2 regions of the Limosilactobacillus galli genome follow, and region 1 is predicted to be linked to the other one. Evidence: riboswitches for the same ligand, from Rfam matches in the RefSeq annotation. Region 1 holds a riboswitch; the other holds the start of a gene.

Region 1 (12,531 bases):
TCGTCCCCGCATGGCGGCCAGTGTCAAAGAGGGCCTGAAAAGTCGGACTGGCCAACTGGTCATGAATGGCCGTCAGCACCGGCCAGGCCCGGTTGATGGCTGCACGATCGTACTGCTGCCCTAAGAGGGTGTAGTCGGCCCGGTCATCGGCATACGGGATTACGAACTCCTCGATCAACTGGGCAAAGAGATCGGTCAGTGGATAGTCGCTCGCCCAGGCACCCAACTGATTCTCGTCCTCACGGTAGCTGGCTAGTCGCCTGCCCAATCGCCGGTAGGTTCCCTGCTCGCTATAAATATTATGCTGAATCTGGAGGTCGGTGATCGCCTGCCGTAATTTAGTCCGCACCAAGGAGCTAACCCGGAGCTGCAGGGCGGCCAACAGCTGGTCAACCGTCAGCCAGCCCGCCTCGAGATAACAGTTATCCCCCAGCCGGTAGATGATGACATTGGGCAGCTTCGCGTATTCCCCGGTGGGATCAAGAATAATTGCGGTCTGGTCCAGCTGCTGAAGCTGGCTCAACAGCGACAGGGTCGAAGTCGTCTTGCCACTCCCCGTCTGTCCCACGATCAAGAGGTGGCAGCTAAACATTGCGTTGGTCAACCTGTCAATTGCTGACTGGTCCGTGATTGTTGAAAAGTGCAGTGCCCCCTGCATGAAAAGCCTCCTTCTTATTTACCTTGCTATCCTGAATTCTACCCCCGCCGCGCCCATTCATCAATCGAAAAAACGGCTCCCGAAGGCTGGACTAGCCAGGCCTCAGGAGCCATTTTATTGATCGTCATTTAGATGTTTAAGATCACATTAAGCACGTGACTTGTAGCTGCCATCAGTGGTGTTGATGATCAGCTTGTCGCCGTCCTTGATGAAGGCTGGAACGTTAACAACCAAACCAGTGTTCATCGTAGCAGGCTTACCACCACCATCGATGGTAGCACCTTTGATCATTGGTTCAGTGTGGGCAACCGTCAATTCAACCGTGGTTGGCAGTTCAACCCCGATGATGTCGCCGTTGACGAAGTTCAGGGTAACCTTCATGTTTTCAACAAGGTAGTTCTTGTCGTCACCCAGCAGGTCATGGCTCAAAGTGTATTGGTCGTAAGTTTCGAGGTCCATGAATACCGCGTTGTCACCTTCGTCGTAAAGGTATTGAGCAGAACGCTTGTCAACGTTAACTTGTTCAACCTTTTCGGAAGGACGCATCGTGGTGTGAACGATGGAACCGGAACGCAGGTCTTGGATGTCCATCTGCATCAGCGTGTTACCCTTACCTGGCTTGTGGTGGTTGATTTGCAGAACCTTTAACAGCTTACCATCACGTTCAAAGACCATACCCTTTTTCAAATCGATTGTTTGAATCATGTCAAAACTCTCCTTTGTATCTTAACTAAGTGCTATTCTGATTAGAATTTTAAGCGGTCAGGCGATCACCGCTGGGCCGCACCCGGGCCTGATTAGATCTGCTGCTGTTTTACAGCATTCATAGTTATTGTATCACATCATCGGGCTAGAGGCGCGGCCTTGTGCTAAAAACGTGATCCCTCATCGCATCAGTACAAAAGACGACCGCCAACTTTATCTGCTGCCGGTCGTTTATCCTATTCAGTAATTGGGTGTTTAGTTGTCAATTTGTGGACCTGGGCCGCGACATCGTCAATGACTGCCTGGTCTGTCGAGTTGTTCAGGAGCTTGACAATCAGGTCGGCTACCTGCCGAGCATCAGCTTCCTTGAAGCCCCGGCTAGTAATTGCCGGCGTCCCGATCCGCAAACCACTGGTGACAAATGGGCTCCGCTGGTCGTTTGGAATCGACTCCTTGTTGGTCGTGATGTGAACCGAATCCAGCAGGTCCTGAGCTTCTTTCCCAGTGAGCCCGGTCTTGGTGATGTCGATGATCATCAGGTGGTTCTCGGTTCCCCCGGAGACAACCCGCACGGTATCGGACTTGGTAAATTCGTCAGCCATGGCGGCCGCGTTCTTTACGACCTGGTTGATGTAGTCGGTGAATTGCGGCTGCAGGTCCTCATAGAATGCCTGGGCCTTCCCCGCGATCACGTGTTCCAGCGGGCCACCCTGAGTTCCCGGGAAGAGGGCCGAGTTGATCTTCTTCCCTAATTTAGCTGACTTGGAGAGGATCATCCCGCCCCGTGGGCCCCGCAAAGTCTTGTGGGTCGTGGTGGTTACCACGTCGGCCACCGGAACCGGACTCGGGTGGGCACCCGTGGCGACCAGCCCGGCGATGTGGGCCATGTCGACCATCATGTAGGCACCAACCTCATCAGCAATTTCACGGAACTGCTGCCAGTCGATGATCTTGCTGTAGGCCGAGGCCCCTGCCACGATCAGCTGGGGTTGAACTTTTTCCGCAATTGCGCGGATCTGATCGTAGTCCAGCAATTCGGTTTCCGGATCCAAGCCGTAGCTGAAGGACTGGTAGACCTTCCCGCTGAAGTTGACCTTGGCACCGTGAGTCAGGTGACCACCAGCGTCCATCCCCATTCCGAGGATCTTGTCACCGGGCTTGAGGAGGGCCTGGTAGACCGCCATGTTGGCCTGAGAGCCGGAGTGCGGCTGCACGTTGACGTATTCGGCCCCGAACAATTGCTTAGCGTAATCGATGACCAGCTGTTCAACCTGGTCAATGTACTGGCATCCACCGTAGTAACGCTTGCCGGGGTATCCTTCCGCGTACTTGTTGGTCAGGACGGATCCCTGTGCCTCGCGCACTTCCTTTGAGACAATGTTTTCCGACGCGATCAGTTCGATCGTATCCTGCTGACGTTGTTCTTCTCTGTCAATTGCTGCCCAGAGTTCAGGCGACTTTCCTACATATTCCATTTAGGCATTCCCCCTCAGTGTTCAGGTGATATTGCTTACGATCTAATTATACTATATTGGGTCCGGCTTCTGGTGATAGAAACAAAAAAGGACCCACCCATTTGAGTGCGTCCTTACAGTCAAGGCTTAGTCTTCAACCTTCTTGGCTTCCTCCATGGCCTTCATGATAGAAGGGTTCTTGGAGTGGCAGTCCTTGATCATTTGCAAATCTTCTTCACTTAATTCAACTGTGTACTTAGCCATTTTTTCTCCCTCACTTTGCTAAAAGAATTACCTTAACTATACCATAACCGGGCATGACTGGGCGGTTTAATTAACGCTGTCGCCGGGATCGGTATTTATTTAGCCTTGTCATCATTCCAAATGTTTTGAACATCTTTGTTGATCTCAATTTTCTTATTACGGATTTCTTTATCACTATAAATGATATAGCCATCTTCAAACTTGAGATCCACATCTGTTAGGTCAGTCTCTTCTGATTGAATTTTACATTCATCCTGGAGTCCTTGGACAAGATCTGCATATGAAATTATCTTGGTTGTATTTTGTGAAAAGCTACAGAAGAAACTGCCACCAGTAATCGTAATCATACTAAAGTAGATTTTGGGATGATTATCATCGATAATTTTCTGCTGCATCTTACGAACTTTATCTTTAAATTCTTTTGAGAGTTCTTTTGGAAGTCCTTTTGAGAATTGCGGTATACCTGTACTTAGTAAAATACCCCGAATAGAAGTTTTTTTGATAAACCACTTAATAAATTTAAGGTTGGCGTCCAGCGCATCGTCCTTCATTTCAGAAATTATTTTTTTGCCAATGGTCTCTTGATTCGGTGTTCGCAATGGAATGATATCCAGCATGTATAGATAACGTAGATCAGGATCAATTCTTTTTATCGCCTTAATTGTCTTACTCCAAACACCCCTAGGATCAAGTAAGGGCTTTTTCCCTGCGTTTTTGAGAAGATAATCTATCTTTGATTGTTTCAAATCGCCCTTAGGATTCAGACCAATCGCTACGTAATCATGGTGGCCATATTCATTAATTACTAATTTAGCGTATGCAACATCCTCATAAGGAGTTTCAAAAGCCTCAACTGCTGGGTATCTTTTATTGCTATATGTTATTGGCTTGAAGCTCTCAGCTTCACTGATTACTGCCGCATTATTTGGCGCTTTCTCATATTGCTCATTATTCATCAAAATCACCATATCTTATTTATTGTACTGCCGAACAACCGCGTCCCAGTTACCGTGCTCGTCATCAACCAGTACAGTCTTATCGCGCTCGCGGTCGTCGATGTAATGACCATCCGTCGTTTCTCCGAAGTAGAAGTAGTAAACACGGTTGGCACCGTTAGCCTTCTTCTGCTCCAGCAGGTGCTTAAACTGGGCCTGGTCAAAAACGAAGAACTCCACATGTGGTTGGTCGGGATCATCGCTGTGGTTGATGCCGAACACGAAGAAATCATAATTCATCCGGCCATCTTCATCCATAATGGTGGCTTCGTTAATGGTTGAGAAACCCGTGTACTCCATTCGTTCGCTGACGTCTTCCTTGCCATAGTAGCCAGAGCCCCGCAGGCAAAGCTTGAGCTGCCGGTCACCGTTGGAAATGATGATACCGGAGCCTTCCCGGCGGGTTCCCTTCCGAATGTTATTTGCTGGGATCTGCCCCGCCAAAGCCGCCTTGACGCCAGCTACCAGTTCATTTTTAGAAATCTTACCCTTGATTTTAGTTTTACGAGTCGATGCTGACTGAGTATTGCTAGTCGGATCCGCCGGCACCTCATCAGCCGCTAGTTCATCGACCCGGCTGCTCAATTGGTCAACCTTTTCACTTAAATAAAGGACTCTTGATTGCAACTCGAGAATAATTTTCTCTAAATCCAAAAAATCACCTCCACTATTAAATATACCCCACGCCGCCGCAAAAATCTATGAGATATTTTTAGATTTTTCCTGAAAAAGTAATACTTTTTTGGCGACCCTGTGATATAGTAATAATTGTCATTGAAATATCTCATAAGTTCTTCCATGATATTTTGATGCCGTTGGAGATATTATACGAATTACTTCTCAGGAGGGACCATTTTATGGAGAATTTCAGCTTAACATACCAAGGACAAGCAGCATTTGCCACCGCTAAGAAGGTTGCGGACGCCCACCATGCTGCGGCGCTATCGACCGAAGACCTTGTGCTGGCCTTTACCAAAATCAACGACACGGGGGCCGGCACCGCGCTCCTTGACCGTCACATCAGTTGGATCGATGTCCGCCGGGAGCTCGATAAAGCCCGCCACGTTGAAAAACACGATGCGGCGGACCCGTCCCTTCATTATGCTGGAATGAGTGATAGTGCTCCGTTTGAGGATCGGATTAAGAAGGATCCAGTGCCATTGATCAATGAACCCGGTAAGCACCTGATCATGATTGCGGACCGGCAATACACCGTTTCCGACTACGTTCTTCACGGCCTAAGGTATGGTAAAGCCCTCGTCGATCAACAGGAGAGCGACGTCATCCAAACCCAGGGCATCCTGGTCGGCATCGTTGACCTTCAGGACAGCAATGCCTTTTGGCTCCTCCTCAAGCTCCTCATTCTCAAGTACCGGAGTTTCTACGCCCAAGCATACACCAACATTGTCCAGGATAAACTCAACCAGTTTCGGTTTGCCGATGGCGAGCACACGGCTGATCGCAAGCGCCGGGAACACCACTACAATAGTCTGATGCACCAGCTTGACCGCGGCGACCACTTTCTCCTCCAGGAATACGGTCGGGACCTGACCAAGCTGGCCCGGGAGCACAAACTGGCGCCAGTGGTAGGTCGGCAGGATGAGATTGACCACCTCGCCCTGATTCTTAACCGGCGGCAAAAGTCCAATGCCCTTTTAGTCGGACCAGCCGGGGTCGGAAAAACGGCCATCGCGGAAGGAGTCGCCACCCGCATTGCCGAAGGAAAACTGCCATCCCTGGCAGGCAAGCGGATCATCGCCCTGGATCCCGACAAGTTTTCCAAGCTGATGTTCTCTGGTTGGGCTATCGAAGTTATCAACCAGCTCCTTGCCGAGTTATCCGCCGAGAAGGACGTCATCCTCTTCCTCGATGAGATCCAGAATCTTCGTTTTCACGCTGGCTCCGGCATCATCAACATGCTGAAACCGGCACTGGCCCGTGGTGACCTCCAGCTGATCGGGGCTACCACGCCACTGGAGGCCCAGGTCTTCTTCAGTAAAGATAAAGCATTGATGCGGCGCTTTGAAAATATTACGGTGAAGCCGTTGACTGTCCCGCAGACCGATGCGGTGATTAAGCGGTCCATCACGCCATATGAAAACTACTACCACGTCAACTACTCTGTCGCTGCGTGCCAGCTGGCCGTCGATCTTGCCCAGACCTACGTTGACGTTGCCCTGCCTGACTCGGCCCTGACAATCCTCGATAACGCTGGGGCGCTGGTTAAAATGCACCATGACCAGGGCTCAGCTGCTAAAGACTCCTACGTTCAGCGCCTCACTGAACTACGCACTAAGTTGCACCAAGCGGAGCAAAAGAGCCTCAACACCGCCCAGGTCGACCAGCTTAAGAAGCAACTGGACAGCCTGCAGGACCAGTTCGCCCTGGCAAGAAATGACCGCACCAAGCACCGTTACCACACCAAGGTGACCGTCAACGACATTGTCAGCGCGGCCGAAGAGATCATCGGCCGGCCGCTCAGCAAGACTGACGTAGCCAAGGCCCAGCGGGAACGGACAGCTAACGAAGCTTCCATCCTGACTCTTGCTCAACGTCTGAAGCAGCACGTGATCGGTCAGGATGAGGCGATCGATGGTCTGACCCAGTCCTTGATGGTGGCCAAGGCGGGGCTCAGCAAGCCCGGGGCACCGATCGGCACTTTCTTCTTTGCCGGGATCACCGGGACCGGGAAGACGGAAACCGCTAAGCAGCTAGCCCTGGAGGTATTCGGGACCGATAAAGCCCTCCTCCGCTTCAACATGCCAGATTACCTCTCAACCATGGGGGTAGCGAGCCTCTCAACTGATATCTATCGGGGCGTGGTCAGCCATCCCCACTGCTGCATCCTGCTGGATGAGATCGAAAAGGTTAACAGCGCAATTTTCAACCTCCTCCTCGGCATTATGGACGACGGCAGCTTCCTCCCCGGAATGGGACTTCACGCCGACTTCAGCCACACAATTATCATCATGACTTCCAATATTGGTGCCGATAAGGTCTTCCGCAACCAAGTCGGCTTCGGGGCCACGAGCAGTACGGAAACCAACCGGATCAATCGCGACATCATCCAGCGGGCGATGGAGGAGCGTTTTGCCCCCGAATTTATCAACCGCCTGACCAAGACGGTGATCTTCAACCCGCTGACCCAAGACAGCCTGGTAAAGATCGCTGACCTCCTGCTCGGCCAAAAGCGGCAACTATTACTGGAAAAGAATATCACCCTGGACTGGGATCAATCGGTCCTGGAATACATTGTCGACCGGTACGCCGATCCCGCTAAGGGCGCACGACCACTGCAGCGCGGCATTGACCAGCTGATCACCAGCAAGATCGCCGCCATGATTCTCCAGGGGCAGCTCAAGGCCCGGCAGCGAGTCCAGCTTCACGTCGATCAGAACCAGCAAGTATTAGTAAAGGTGGCCTAGATAATGCCAAATGAAGAAGAATTCCGCCAAGAAATGATCCGTTTCTACCAAGCATGTCAACTCTCCCCAGATGATATTGACCAGGTCATGGACGAGAACGGCGCACAGATCAGCAGGTACCTCGTAGCAACCCCTGAGCTGGTTGCCCGCAAATTCTACCAGCAAACCTTCCACCACTCTATCAACTAAATCATAACCACCCGTAAAACGGGTGGTTTGCACAGCGGCTATAAGCCGCAAAGATAAGCCAGCGTCTCAAGGCGCTGGCTTTTCCTTCGTCCAAGCCAAAATGCTCTGACTACTTCGCTACTGCTTTAAGCAGTGTTGTTATTACTTCACCTACCCTTAAAAGGGTCGGAATACTCAACCGTTGTTAGTTTATCTACTACCTGGTCATGTTTTTCTTGATCTCGAATGTACTTCCGAATTGTGAACTCATTCAAGGCTACTGTACTAACGTAATAGCCTTCTGCCCAAAAATGTCGATTGCCGAACTTATATTTTAAGTTAGCGTGGTGATCAAACATCATCAATGAGCTTTTCCCTTTCAAATATTCCATAAATTGCGATACGCTCAACTCCGGTAGAATGCTTAACAACAGATGTACGTGATCCGGCATCATATGCCCTTCAATGATCTTTACACCTTTATATTGACATAACAGCCTAATGTAATCTTGTAAATCTCGTCGATATTGATTATAAATTATTTTCCGTCTATACTTTGGAATGAATACGATGTGGTACTTACATAGCCACTTTGTATGGGCTAATCTATTTAACTTATTAGCCATATTTAAATAACCTCTTTTCCCTTATTAATTTTGGCTTGAACACCTACATTTTAAGGCAAAAGAGGTTTTTATTTATATAATATTTGTCGCCCACCCGCAAAGCAGGTGGTTTTTTGTTTCGCACACTCGCTTCGCTCGCGTACTCAACCAGGCCTAAAGGCACTAATAAAGAAACTCGGTACCGTCGCAATTAAACGGTACCGAGTTTCTCATTGTAAATTCGATTATTATTATGCTCTTTCAACACGCCCGCGCTTGCTAAACCAGGCGACCAGCCAGGTCAAGACAATCACCGCCGCAATCGTCGGGAGCGTGCTCCCCAGCGGCCAGGAAATCGTCATCAGCCAGCGGTACAGGGCAAATCCAACCAGCCAGATGATCAGGTTGCGCCAGGAGTAACTCTGCTGGTGCCGGTCGACGTGGAGGATAAAGCAGTCGGTGATCTGAATGGCAATCATCGGAGCGAAAACCGAGCCAATCAGGTAGAGGAAGTTGCTGAAATTGTCCATCGGCAACGTCAGCGCCCCAATCGTTCCGAGAACCGTCGCCACGATGGCCGTCGCGGTGCCTGACCAGCGGGGAACAATCGTCTCGGCAGACACCCCGGCCGAGTAGGCGTCCATAAAGGTTGTCGTCACGGTCGAGAAGACCACGATGATCAGTCCGGCACTGCCCAGGCCAGCCCGCAGGATAATTGTGGCAATGTTAATATCATTGGTCAACAGTGCCGCACCCAGGCCGATGAAGGCCATCCAGCAGCTTGTCAAGCCGTAAACCAAGGCACCGACACCACTAGCCGCCACCGGCCGTTGGGCAGCACTGGTGTAGTCACTGATCAGCGGCAGCCATGACAATGGCATTGCGATCACCAGTTCCATCCCCTGCGCCCAGGTGAAGTGCCCGCTGGCTGGACTCACCTGGTGATGGGCGAAGATCACGCCGCAGAGAATGGCGGTCAGAATCAGCAGGATACTAATCGTCACAATGTTGAAGTAGCGCAGGTGCCGGATCCCAACCAGCAGCCAGACGACAATCAGGATGCCGATGACGACTGCCCAGATTGCCTGGCCAAAGTGCCAAATCCCGTTGACCGCGACCGCCCCGTCGTAAATCATGATCCCGGTCCAGCCCACCAGCTGGAGGACGTTAAGCAGAGCAAAGAACTTGCTGCCCTGCTGGCCAAAGCTGATCTTGGCAGCATTCATCGCACTGAGCCGCCGTTGCCCGCCGATCACCCCGGAGAGGAACAGCAAAAGGCAGCCGATGATGTGCCCGACGATGATCACCGCCAGTCCTTTCCATAGTCCCAGCGGCGCCAGGTAGGTCCCGGTCAGGATCTCGGCGATTGAGATCCCGGCCCCGCACCAGATCAGTCCGTTCTCCGTCAAATTTGTTTGTCGTTGCAAAACTTCCACCATCCTTTTCTAATTTCAGATGTGGATAACACGCAAAAAAGCGGCCAGGTCATTTTTATGATCCTGGTCGCTCTATTAATTCCTACGTTGGCATTATCCAAATCAGGTTCATTGGGTCGAGACGCTCAGTCTCCTCTCAGCCTGTCTGCAAGCTCCCCGTTTGTTCAATCACACTCTTAACTTAACATGATTGTTAAATTTGTCAAGGATGCGTTGCCGTTTGTCCCCTCTTTAAATTATTAGTAAAAGCCGCCATCCCGGCACCGTGCCGTCCCCAAAATCGGTTATAATTTTAAACAATTAAAACGATTCAAATCAGAAAGGAAAAAGCCAATGTTTTACTTTTTTACCAGTCGCGAAGACATGCTGACGTCGGTCATTGAGCTGGCCCAGGTCAAGCGGATGCACATCTTCGACTGCCTCAAACTCGATTCCAAGATCGTCACCCTGCAGTATAACTGGGCCCACCACGAGGCCGCCGAGAAGCTGGGCTTCACCGGTCGGGTCATCAACCTCTTCGAATATTTCCAGCAACTGCCTTTTCAGTATGCAAACAATGACCAAGCCCTGGTTAACCGCCTCCTCCACCAGCCCGGACTGACAGTCAACAACCTTGTCGCCAGCCGGGACGGCAAGCAGCGAATCATCGCCCACTTCAATAACGACCGGCTCTACTATGTCGACTACCGCGACAAGTTCGGCTTCACCGACCGGCGGGATTACTACGACAACGGCTGCCTGACCTATACCGAGTTCTTCGAAGACAAGGCCCGGGTGGTCACTCGGCAATACTATGATGGCCAAGGACGTCCTAAAATCACCTACCATTACCGCGGTGGCGAGGGCAACGTCCCCGTTCTCTGCCTGATCCAGCTTCATGACCAGGGTCAACTGTGGGAATTCGACAGCGAGGACGAGTTGCGGGCCTACTTCATGGACCGGCTGGCAGCTGCCGATGACCGGGCCGTCTTCATCAGCGACCGTTCCGATTACACGCTCAAGGCATTCACGTTGATGAAGGAGGATCTGCCCCGCTACCAGGTCTTCCACTCCGCCTTCACCAAGAACGGCCAACCCAACGGTAAGTTGTTTGCCGTCTACGAGCCGGTCAAGCAAGCACTGGCTGACCACCACCTTTCCGGCCTGATTTCGGCCACCCAGCAGGAGGCCGCTGATGCCGGCAAGCGTTTCGCCACCAAGGCCAGCTACGGTATCCCGGTCACCTACATTCCCGACACGCAACTGCAAAAGAAGATTCCGTTCAGTCAGCGGACGCCGGGGCAGCTGGTAGCGGTCGCCCGGCTAACCAACGTCAAGCGGCTCGATCACCTGATCAACACGGTGATCACCCTGCGACAGAAGCACCCCGAGGTTGACTTGAAGATCTATGGCTACGATGATGGGTGGAACAACTACGCCACCTCTCATTCGTTGCGAAAGCTCGTCCAGGACAATCATGCCGAGGACTACATCCACTTCTGCGGCTACCAGCATGATCTCACTAAGGTCTACGAAACCGCCCAGATCGAAGTGCTGACCAGCTCATACGAGGGCTTTGCGATGGCCCTGCTGGAGGCCCAGGGACATGGTTGCCCGGCAATCAGCTACGACATCAACTACGGTCCCGCCGAGATTATTAAGGACCAGGTTAGCGGCCGCCTGCTGCCGGAGGGGGATCTCCACGCCCTGTACACGGTTCTCGACGAACTCCTCAGCAATCCCGCTACCCTAGAATCCTACGCCGACCACGCCCAGGAAGTTGCCGCCAGGTACTCCTTTGAAAATGTTGCCGCCCGCTGGAAGCAGTTTGTCACCACTGATAAGGATATCCAACGCGTGCTTGCTGACTAATAGGTATAAGACTTTGCAACCAAACAAAATAGCCGTTCAAAATTTCCTGACGAGATTTTGAACGGTTATTTTAATCCACGGGATCTGGTTAATGTCCCGGATTATGATTTAGAATTTTTTGTTGTATTCAACCATCTTGGCCCCATTCTCATTGGCCGTAATCGTGGTTACCCCGGCGTTTGTTGGGAAGTTGCCAACAGTGTCGACCCCGAGGGCATCGGCGATCGTTCGAATAAATGTTCCATGGGTAACAAGCAGGACCCGGTCACCATCGTCGGCCTTATTGACCAACGTCTTAAGACCCCGGCGCCAACGAGCAATAATCTCGTCGTAGCTCTCCGCCTGACCAGTTGGGTCCATGTCGTGCATCATGTTCCGGCCGGACTTCAGGCTCTCGTGACGGATAATGTCATCGTGGTCCTGGTAGCCATGCTGAACGGCAATGGTCCGCCAGTTGGCTTCAGAATCGAGCCCTTCGAAGTAGCCGAAGAACACCTCACGGAAGGTCTTGTCCGTGTAGGCAACGTCGGGAACGTGCTTGAGGTGCTTAATGATCCGGTCACGCGTTTGAACCGCCCGCTTCAGGTCAGAAGAAATAATAATGTTGTAGTAGGTATCTGCCAGGGCCTTCCCGGTTGCGGAGGCCTGCTCTAAACCGTGGGGGTCCAGCTCCATGTCGATCCAGCCCTGGGCCCGGCCCAATTGGTTCAGGTAGGTTTCCCCGTGGCGGACGATATCAATTGTGATTTCAGTCATTATACTCAATCCTTTCTTTGGTAAATCGTTTGAAGCTAGTATATGGTAGATTGTAAAATTTAAGTTGAACATATTAGTGGACAGAAAAACCCATAAAGGTCTTTAATGGTGTCGTCACAACATTCCATTAGAAAGAAGGACCTTTATGGGCACCACTATTTTATCATTTGAAGACCGCATTGTCATCGAAACGCTTCGTCATGAAAATCGATCT
Region 2 (8,283 bases), on a different contig from region 1:
GAAGAAGACCCGCCCGACCATCACAACTTCATTGGCATTGGTGGTGTTTTCAATTGATTGGAGGTACTTGTCCACGTTTTCGTTGACGATGGCGAGGATCTTCAGGATAGCTTGACGCTGCTGCTTGATAATCTGCAATTTTCGATTATCCTCGTCAGCGGGATTGTCCACCGTATTGAGACGATGGGGATTAAGGTGGCGCTTGCGGAAGAGCTGCCACTTGATCCGGTGCCAGAAGAGGCGGGCGAACTCGGTGAAGTTATGTTCGGGCGTCCGGCAGATTGAGCGGCTGACAAAGTGGGCATATAGACTTGCTTCCCGTTCGCTAATGGTGCCATCGGCGGTCAGCTGGTCCAGGGTTTGCATTTCGACCTTGTGGGCCCGGTTCATCAGCTGGTTGAACCGCTGTTGGTTGAACTGGTGGTACTGATTCATCTGCGTACTGAGCTGGTCAATCACGATGGCCCGTTCCCGTGAATCCTCTGCCTGAGTCCGGAGCTGGTTGATGGCGAACTGAACCGTAGTGATGAGCTGCTGGCGGAATTCTTCCGGGGTGAAGCACTGTGACTTGGCCGGCAGGATCAGCGGGTAGGCAACGGCCCCGACCAGCAGGCTGATGAGGATTACGATCGCCGCAATCAGGATCATTGAGTTACGGAAGGTAAAGGTATGGTGATTGATCATTACCGGCAGCGAAAAGGCTAACGACAGGGTGATGGTTCCATGAATTCCCCCCAGCGCCATTAAAATACTGTCACGATTAAGCTGGTCGCTGGCCGAACCGATGTTGACCAGCTTGAAGCGGACCCAGCAGTACCGCAGGAAGGTCATGATTAGGTAGAGGAGTAATGAGATGCCAAACAGGCGGCCCAGGTTGGACAGGCTGGTACTTCTGAGGACTTGGGGGAGGAGAACACCTAAGAGGACAAAGACCAGGCCGTTTAAGGCGTCACTGATGATTGTCCAGGTCGTGGTAGTGGCCATCTGGACTTTGGTGGAGGTCAGCCGCATGCGGTCGTAGAGGATACTGTGGACAACCCCAGCGGCCACGACAGCCAGGATGCCGGAGAAGTGAAGCTCCTCGGCCAGCCAGTAGACAACAATCGGTGTCATGACATTAATGGGGATGACGATCGAGCCGATGTCGACGTGGGAGCGCATCAGCCGGACACGCAGATTGATCAGTAGGATGCCGAGAATCGCTCCAAAGATGATGCCGCCGAAGAAGACGTAGACAAAGATCCACAGGCCGTGGCCAATTGAGAAGTCCCCCGAGCGGTAAGCCGCCAGGGCCAGGTCGAGGAGGACAATCCCGGAAGCATCATTGAAGAGCGACTCGTACTCCAAGGCCCCGTTGACGTTCTCGGGAACCGACATGCTGGTGGTGATCGACTTGACCGCCACCGCATCCGTTGGGGTGATGATCGCGGCCAGCATGAAGGCCAGAGCGAACGAGAAGGTCTTTGGCATGGTCAGGTGCAGGACCGTCCCGGCGATGATAACCGTTATCAGGGACAGGGTCACCGCAATTGAAAGGATCGGGCGGATGTTACGGGAGAGTGAGAAAAATGATTGATTCTGCCCGTCGTTAAACATCAATGGCGCGATGACCACCATCATGAATATTTCCGGATGCAGGGTAAAATTCGTTGCTGTGGTTGGCAGACTGGCGAGCAGGACCCCGGCAATAATTTGGTAGATCGAGAGCGGGATCTTGGGGTAGATCAGGTGAATAACGTTGGCCACGACGACCGTAGTCAACAGCAGGATGATCCCCAATAGTAAATCCAATGAAAACACCACCTTAAAAGATTCAAAATTATAGCTAGTAGACTGCGTCATTCTAGCATTGAAAACACAATTTGGGCAATATGATTCAAAAAATCGGGGCAGACGAATTACTTCGTCGGCCTCGATTCTTTGAATATAGTTATTCCCGGCCCAGCAGCATCTTAACTGCCATAGCGATGTTGTAGATGAACAACAACAGAGCGATCAGCAGGGCAAAGGTCAGCAGGATTCCAAACAGGGCGCCGGCATGGAAGGTTGCCTGGTACAAGGAGGCAATGCTCATGGTGAGGATCGCGAAGATAACGTAGAGCAAAGGGAAAAGCTGTGACCAAAAGGCCTTGCGCGCGTTTTTGCTGATAGTCGGGTCGTCGCTTGCCCGGGCAACGATCCAGACGATGAGTGGGAAGATCACCGGCAGAAATAAGATACTGAGGTAGGAAAGGGCGTTAACGATTCGGGTTGTTGTGTTACTCTGCATATTAACCATCCTTTTTTAATTTAATTATGCCTGATCACTTAGGGGAGCGCAACGATAAGAAGCTGGAGGGTGAACACCAGAATGAAGAAGATTAGCCAGTCGCGGCGAGTCAGCGGAACGCGGTGAGCGCTGGTCCGCGACTGGCCCTCCACAAAGCCGTGGCTCTCCATGGCTTGGGCCATCTGATCCGCCCACTGACTAGCGGCTAGAATTGCCTTGAAGTAGAGCCGCGGTGACCACCAGTGGAGGGTGATCCCCCGCATCTGCCCCGCAATCCGGATGAGCCGGACTTCCTGCGCAATCCGGGGAAAAAGGTTGAGGGCGGCCAGAATACCGTAGGCAAACTTGCTCGGGAGGTGGCAATTTTGTTCGAGTGACCGCACCAGTAGAAGGGCACTAGTGGTGCAGCTGACGGCCGACCCGGTCAAGACATAGACATAGAGCCGGGTTACCAGGACCCAGGCGAAGTAGACGTTGTGGCCGGGACTGAAGAAGGCGATAGTGACGAAGATCGCCAGCGCCGGCACCAGGGTAATGACGATCAGCCAGGCCAGCCGTTGCCAACGGACCCGGCGGTAAATCAGGTAGGCTAGCGCCAGAATGATGATCACCACATTACTGTAGAGGTGACTGGTGAAGGTCACTTCAAGGGTAATGATGAGGACCAAAAATAGTTTTAAGCTGGGATTCATGCCTGCACCCCCTCATAGGTCAGCTTCCCGGCACTCAGGTGAAGGTGGTAGTCCACCAGCTGGTCGAGCCCTGTCAACTGGTGACTGATGATCAGGATGGTTTGGGGCAGGGCCTGCTGACAGCGCTTGATCAGATTGAAGACGGTTGTCAGCGAATCACGATCGAGACCGGCAAAAGGTTCGTCGAGCAACAGCACCGGGTGCCCGATCATCAGCATGACCAGTAGTTGCAACTTCTTGCGCTGTCCGCCACTGAGTGAGTACACCACCCGGTCCTCCATTTCCGCCAAACCGAAGTCGCGAAGCACGTCCGTCAATCGGTCGTTAGTGAGGAGGGGCTGTCGCTGGTGATGGGCACTGAGGGTTAGCTCTTCACCTACGGTAACGTTGAGAAACTGTTCGTTAGCCTGCTGGAAGACTAGACCAACTTGGTAGTGATATTTCCCGGGTGATATTTTTTGAATATTTTTCTGGAGATAGTCAATTTCACCCTGGTAGGGGATCAGCCGAGTGAGGGCCTTGAAAAAAGTGGATTTACCCGTTCCGTTAGCTCCCGTCAATAGGGTGATCTTATTTTTCACGATTGCCAGATCGGGGATGGTAATTAGGCGGTGCTCCCCACGGTCAATTTTGACCTGTTTAAGGTTGATAATTGTCGGTGCCTTTACTGGCGGAAGGGCTACGTGAAGCGGTGCCCCGGCGGCCTCATCCGCTTGGCCAATCAAACTTTTCCCCTGCTCTGGTGAAAGGGCCGCTAATTTTCCGGCCGCAAACTGGAAGACGTGGGGGCTGAGGGCAGTGTAACCGTGACAGTCGTGGTCGGTGACTATGATCGTGCGCCCCGGCTGGGCAGCTTGCCACCGTCCCAGTTGCTTAATCAAAAATTGGCGATTAGCCTCATCAATTGCGGCAAAGGGCTCGTCTAAGAGGAGCAAGTCGGGGTGCATGGCCACAACCACTGCCAGGGCGATCCTTTGCTGCTGACCGCCGGAGAGGGTGGTGATTGTTTGATCGAGCAGGTCGCTGATCTGGCAAAAGGCGCTGGCTTCTTGAATCCGGGCTTGAATCTGCGCGGCGGCCACTTGACAATTCTCAAGGGTGAATTCGAGCTCGTGTCGTGGGGTGTCCATGGCAAACTGCATGGCCGGATCCTGAAAGAGCATTCCCATCCGGATGGGGTGACGGTTGATCGTTGCCCGTCTAATCTGGCCAGCAGTTACCTGTCCGCCATACTTCGGCAGCAGTCCGGCGATCAGCCTGAGCAGGGTGGATTTTCCGCAGCCAGAAGGACCGGTAATCAGGGAAACCTCACCGCAACCAACGGTCATATCCAGGTTGCGGATGACGGACCGCTGGTGTTCGAATTGAAAGCTGAGTTGTTCAACACTGATAGCCTCCATTGGCCTACCTCCGAATAACATGGGCACGTTCAAGCATGTTGATGATCAGCTTGTTCAATACCCCGGTAAAGAAGAAGATGGAGATGAGGCGGACGATGATCATGACCACCAGCATCTGACCGGCAAAGTGGCTATAACCGTTGCGGAACCAGTCCCAGGCAAAGGTGACGATGGTCGTCATGATGGTTACCATGATGATGGTCAGCCAGTTATAAATCCGGTATCCGGTTAAGGTGAAACCCAGTTCGGTTCCCACCCCCTGGACGGCACCGGAGATCAGGGTAGCGGCTCCCCACTGATCACCAAGGAACATCTCAACAGCGGCCCCTAAGAACTCGCCGAGGAATGAAGCCCCGGGAAGCCGGAACATGAAGCCGGCGAGCGGTCCCGCCATGCACCAGATACCCATGGTAATATCATTGGCCATGGGGCCGTAACCTACCGGGGTCAGTAGGAGGGTAAGACCATTGTAGAGGAACCCCGCCGCATAGTAGATTACCCCGAAAATAATGCCGATGAGGGCGAGCAGGATGATGTCGCGCAAGTGAAAAACTTTCTTCATAATAGAGATACTCCTTAAAATAAATTGGATGAGGGCAAATAAAAAGCCCACAATGAAAGACATCATGGGATACGGATAGTTCTATTCAACGAAATTTTACCGAATCTTCCTCCGCTGGTATTAGCCAGGTCAGGTTCAATGGGTATTATCTCAGCCGGATGGCACCCCAGACATCGTATTAATCCTACCACTTATGATACATAAATCGCCCTTGAATTTCAAATGGTGAAAGGGCGTGCAGAAATTTGGCGGAACAGGTACAATGAAAATTGATTAAAAACAAAGGTCGAGGAAAATGTCTGAATTAGTTTCAATTGTCTTATTGATTGTTATCGGGATCCTGGCAGGGATCACCAGTGCTGCCGCTGGCCTGGCCTCGCTGGTTTCGTACCCGTCGCTTTTGGCGATGGGCCTCTCACCGGTGATGGCCAACGTTACCAGCTGTTTTTCAACCGTGGCCAGCGGGTATAGCTCGGTCGTGGCCTCTGCGCGCGAGCTCCGCAATAACCGTAAACAGATGTGGATCATGATTCCCGTAGTCCTGACCGGGGCAATCATCGGGGCCCTCCTGCTCTTTGCTTTGCCCGGCAAGTGGTTCCAGGACCTGGTGCCGGTCTGCATCGGCCTGGCAGGGATCATTCTGATGATGCCGCATAAGCCGTGCCAGGCCCACCCGGAGCTGATTCAGAACAGCCGGGCATCTGGCCGGTCTCGCCTGCACCGCTTCATGGCCTGGGTTGGAATCTTTATCGTGGGGATCTACTCCGGCTACTTCAATGCTGGGGCGGGAGTCATGATGCTGACCCTGCTGACGGTGGTCAACCGTGGGCAGACATTTGCGGTCAACAACGCCCTGAAGAACGTGGCCATGACGGCAACGAACACGATGGCGGCTATTATCTTCGCTATTGAGGCCACCATTCGCTGGCACTATGTTCTGCCGTTGTTCATCGGGAACATCATCGGCGGAATCCTGGGGCCGATTATCGTCCGCCACCTGCCCGGTCGGCTGATGCAGATCATTGTTGGCGCCGGGGCGCTGATCCTGGCGGTATCACTGGTCATTAAAAATATGATATGAGGTTAAAATAATGTCAAGTCGTACCTTTCAAAACCTGAACGATGAGAAAAAGCAACGGATCACCGCGGCCCTGCTGACTGAATTTAGTCAGCATAACCTGCCGGATGCCGAGGTGGCCCGGATTATCAAGCAGGCCAAGATCTCCCGGGGCGCATTCTACAAGTACTTTACGGACCTTGCAGATGCCTACCTATACCTGTTTACAGTGGTGATGGCCAAGATCCATGCACCGATTACTGACCGGGGCGATCACTTAACCGCCGAGGACTATTACCAGATGGTCGCCAAGTTTGTCGACCGGGTTCATACCAGTCCTTACTATGCCTGTATTCGTCGCCACTTTCTGACTAATGAAGGGGTCCTGCCGGAACGGCAAACGGCGGAACCGCGCAATGAAACCGAATGGGCGGTAATGACGCTTTGCCATGCCACCATCAATGAGTGCCTCCAGGATCCTGCCAGGCGGGGTGCGGCCTTGACCAGGCTGAAGCACACCCTGGAAAAAATCCTGAGCTAAAAAAAGCTGCCGACGATCAATTTGATCGTTGGCAGCTTGCTTTTTTCTAGTGTTCTTTGAACAGGTTCGTCAGGTGGTTCATGAAGACCTTCAGGTAACGTTCCTTGTCTACGTTGATGGCAACCTTAACGTTCGGGTTCGGGTCGTTCAGCTTGGAGTTGTCACCGATGATTCGCGCGTAGTATGGGCCTTCTTCGTAGACACACTTAACGAAGAGACTCAACGTGGTGACGAAGGATGGGTCGATGCCGACACCGACAGCCAGTGGGTCGTGGATGGCACAACCGTTCTTGTCGATGTCCAAGTTGTAGTAGGCATCGATGTAGAAGTCGGTGATGTCAGCGTAGGCCTTACCAGCCTTGGTGCCCAGGTTACGCCACTGCTGGGTTTCCTTCTTGGTCAGCAGGGTCCGTAGGGTAACGTCCAGGCCCACCATCGTCAGCGGCAGGTCAGAGGTCAGTACCTCGTTAGCCGCTTTTGGATCTTGATTAATGTTGGCTTCGGCAACTGGGGTAACGTTCCCCTCAACCGTCAGAGCACCACCCATGAAGGTAACATTGCCGATCAGGTGGGCAATTTCAGGGTCCTTCTTAAGAGCGGCAGCCAGGTTGGTCATCGGGCCAGTTGGGATGATGATCAGGTCCTTGCCGTACTTGTGAGCGGCATCGATGTAGAAGTCAACACCAGACTCTTCTTCAACGCTCCGGCTTGGAGCAGGCAGTTGCACTTCCCCGATCCCGTTGTTTCCGTGAATGTCCTTGGAAACCTGCATAACATCGAAGTGGTCCGTGGTGCTTGAGTGTGGCAAGCCCTTGAATACTGGAATATCAGTGTGACCTAACAGTTCCAATAGCTTCAGACTGTTTTCGGCACAGACATCGAGCAGGTTGTTACCATAGGAGCTGACGATCCCGATCAGGTCAACTTCTGGGTCGGCCAGGGCATAGGCGATTGCCAAAGCGTCATCGACACCGGTATCCAGATCAAGAATCATTTTTCGTTTAGCCATATTAGTCCCTCCAAGATTAACTAAAATTTACTATCTACCTTTTCTATAATAAATTAGTTTTTTGTTAAACACAATAGGCAAAGCAGTAAATATGGTAGCGCTTTATTAAAATTTTAATTATCTAAGAAAATGTTATAATGGTTAAACAAAAAACAAGAAAGCGAGGTCCGTATTAATGACGGAAGAAAGCTATGATGTAACGATTATCGGTGGCGGTCCGGCTGGGATGTTCGCCGCCTTCTATTGCGGCCTGCACGAACTGCACGCACAGCTGATCGAAAGCCTGCCGCAGCTAGGCGGACAGGTGGCAGCATTGTATCCTGAGAAGCAGATCTGGGATGTCGCTGGCCTGGCAGGCGTCACCGGACAGGAACTTGTTGATCGCCTGAAGGACCAGCTGACCGTGGCTCCGATCGACCAGTTTTTAAACGAGACTGTCGATGATGTCGTCAAGGAAGATGACGGTACCTTCACCATCAAGACGGCGCAGCGGATCTCCCACTCCAAGGCGGTTATCATTGCCTTGGGGAACGGGGCCTTTACCCCGCGGCGACTGGTGCTTGATGGTGCCGACCAGCTTGAAGGCCGCCAGCTGCATTACTTTGTCAGCCACAAGGACGACTTTGCCGGCCAGCGGGTAGCGGTGCTGGGCGGCGGTGACTCGGCCATCGATATTGCATTGATGCTGGAGCCAGTGGCTAAGGACGTCTACCTGATCCACCGGCGGAACCAGTTCCGCGGTCTGGAACACAC

Evidence for each region. Region 1 has a riboswitch for thiamine pyrophosphate ahead of cytX (putative hydroxymethylpyrimidine transporter CytX). Riboswitches for the same ligand answer to the same signal wherever they lie in the genome.
Region 2: linked by a shared signal. The riboswitch ahead of QOS10_RS08540 (ECF transporter S component) and the one ahead of cytX (putative hydroxymethylpyrimidine transporter CytX) in region 1 are both predicted to bind thiamine pyrophosphate.

The regions. Positions count from the first base shown of each region.
Region 1 is NZ_CANCWK010000024.1:11,462-23,992, forward strand. Features, by position in the region: gene QOS10_RS05955 (ATP-binding protein) at 1-658, opposite strand, end outside; gene efp (elongation factor P) at 806-1,363, opposite strand; gene glyA (serine hydroxymethyltransferase) at 1,600-2,838, opposite strand; gene QOS10_RS05970 (hypothetical protein) at 3,177-4,037, opposite strand; gene QOS10_RS05975 (hypothetical protein) at 4,053-4,730, opposite strand; gene QOS10_RS05980 (AAA family ATPase) at 4,934-7,501, shown strand; gene QOS10_RS05985 (hypothetical protein) at 7,505-7,690, shown strand; gene tnpA (IS200/IS605 family transposase) at 7,837-8,295, opposite strand; gene cytX (putative hydroxymethylpyrimidine transporter CytX) at 8,526-9,710, opposite strand; TPP riboswitch at 9,773-9,879, opposite strand; gene QOS10_RS06000 (glycosyltransferase) at 10,044-11,561, shown strand; gene QOS10_RS06005 (histidine phosphatase family protein) at 11,670-12,317, opposite strand; partial or broken gene QOS10_RS06010 (helix-turn-helix domain-containing protein) at 12,463-12,531, shown strand, end outside.
Region 2 is NZ_CANCWK010000055.1:274-8,556, forward strand. Features, by position in the region: gene QOS10_RS08520 (cation:proton antiporter) at 1-1,791, opposite strand, end outside; gene QOS10_RS08525 (DUF4870 domain-containing protein) at 1,931-2,269, opposite strand; gene QOS10_RS08530 (energy-coupling factor transporter transmembrane component T family protein) at 2,308-2,961, opposite strand; gene QOS10_RS08535 (ATP-binding cassette domain-containing protein) at 2,958-4,361, opposite strand; gene QOS10_RS08540 (ECF transporter S component) at 4,366-4,923, opposite strand; TPP riboswitch at 5,013-5,102, opposite strand; gene QOS10_RS08545 (sulfite exporter TauE/SafE family protein) at 5,219-6,004, shown strand; gene QOS10_RS08550 (TetR/AcrR family transcriptional regulator) at 6,015-6,521, shown strand; gene QOS10_RS08555 (nucleoside hydrolase) at 6,568-7,530, opposite strand; gene QOS10_RS08560 (NAD(P)/FAD-dependent oxidoreductase) at 7,706-8,283, shown strand, end outside.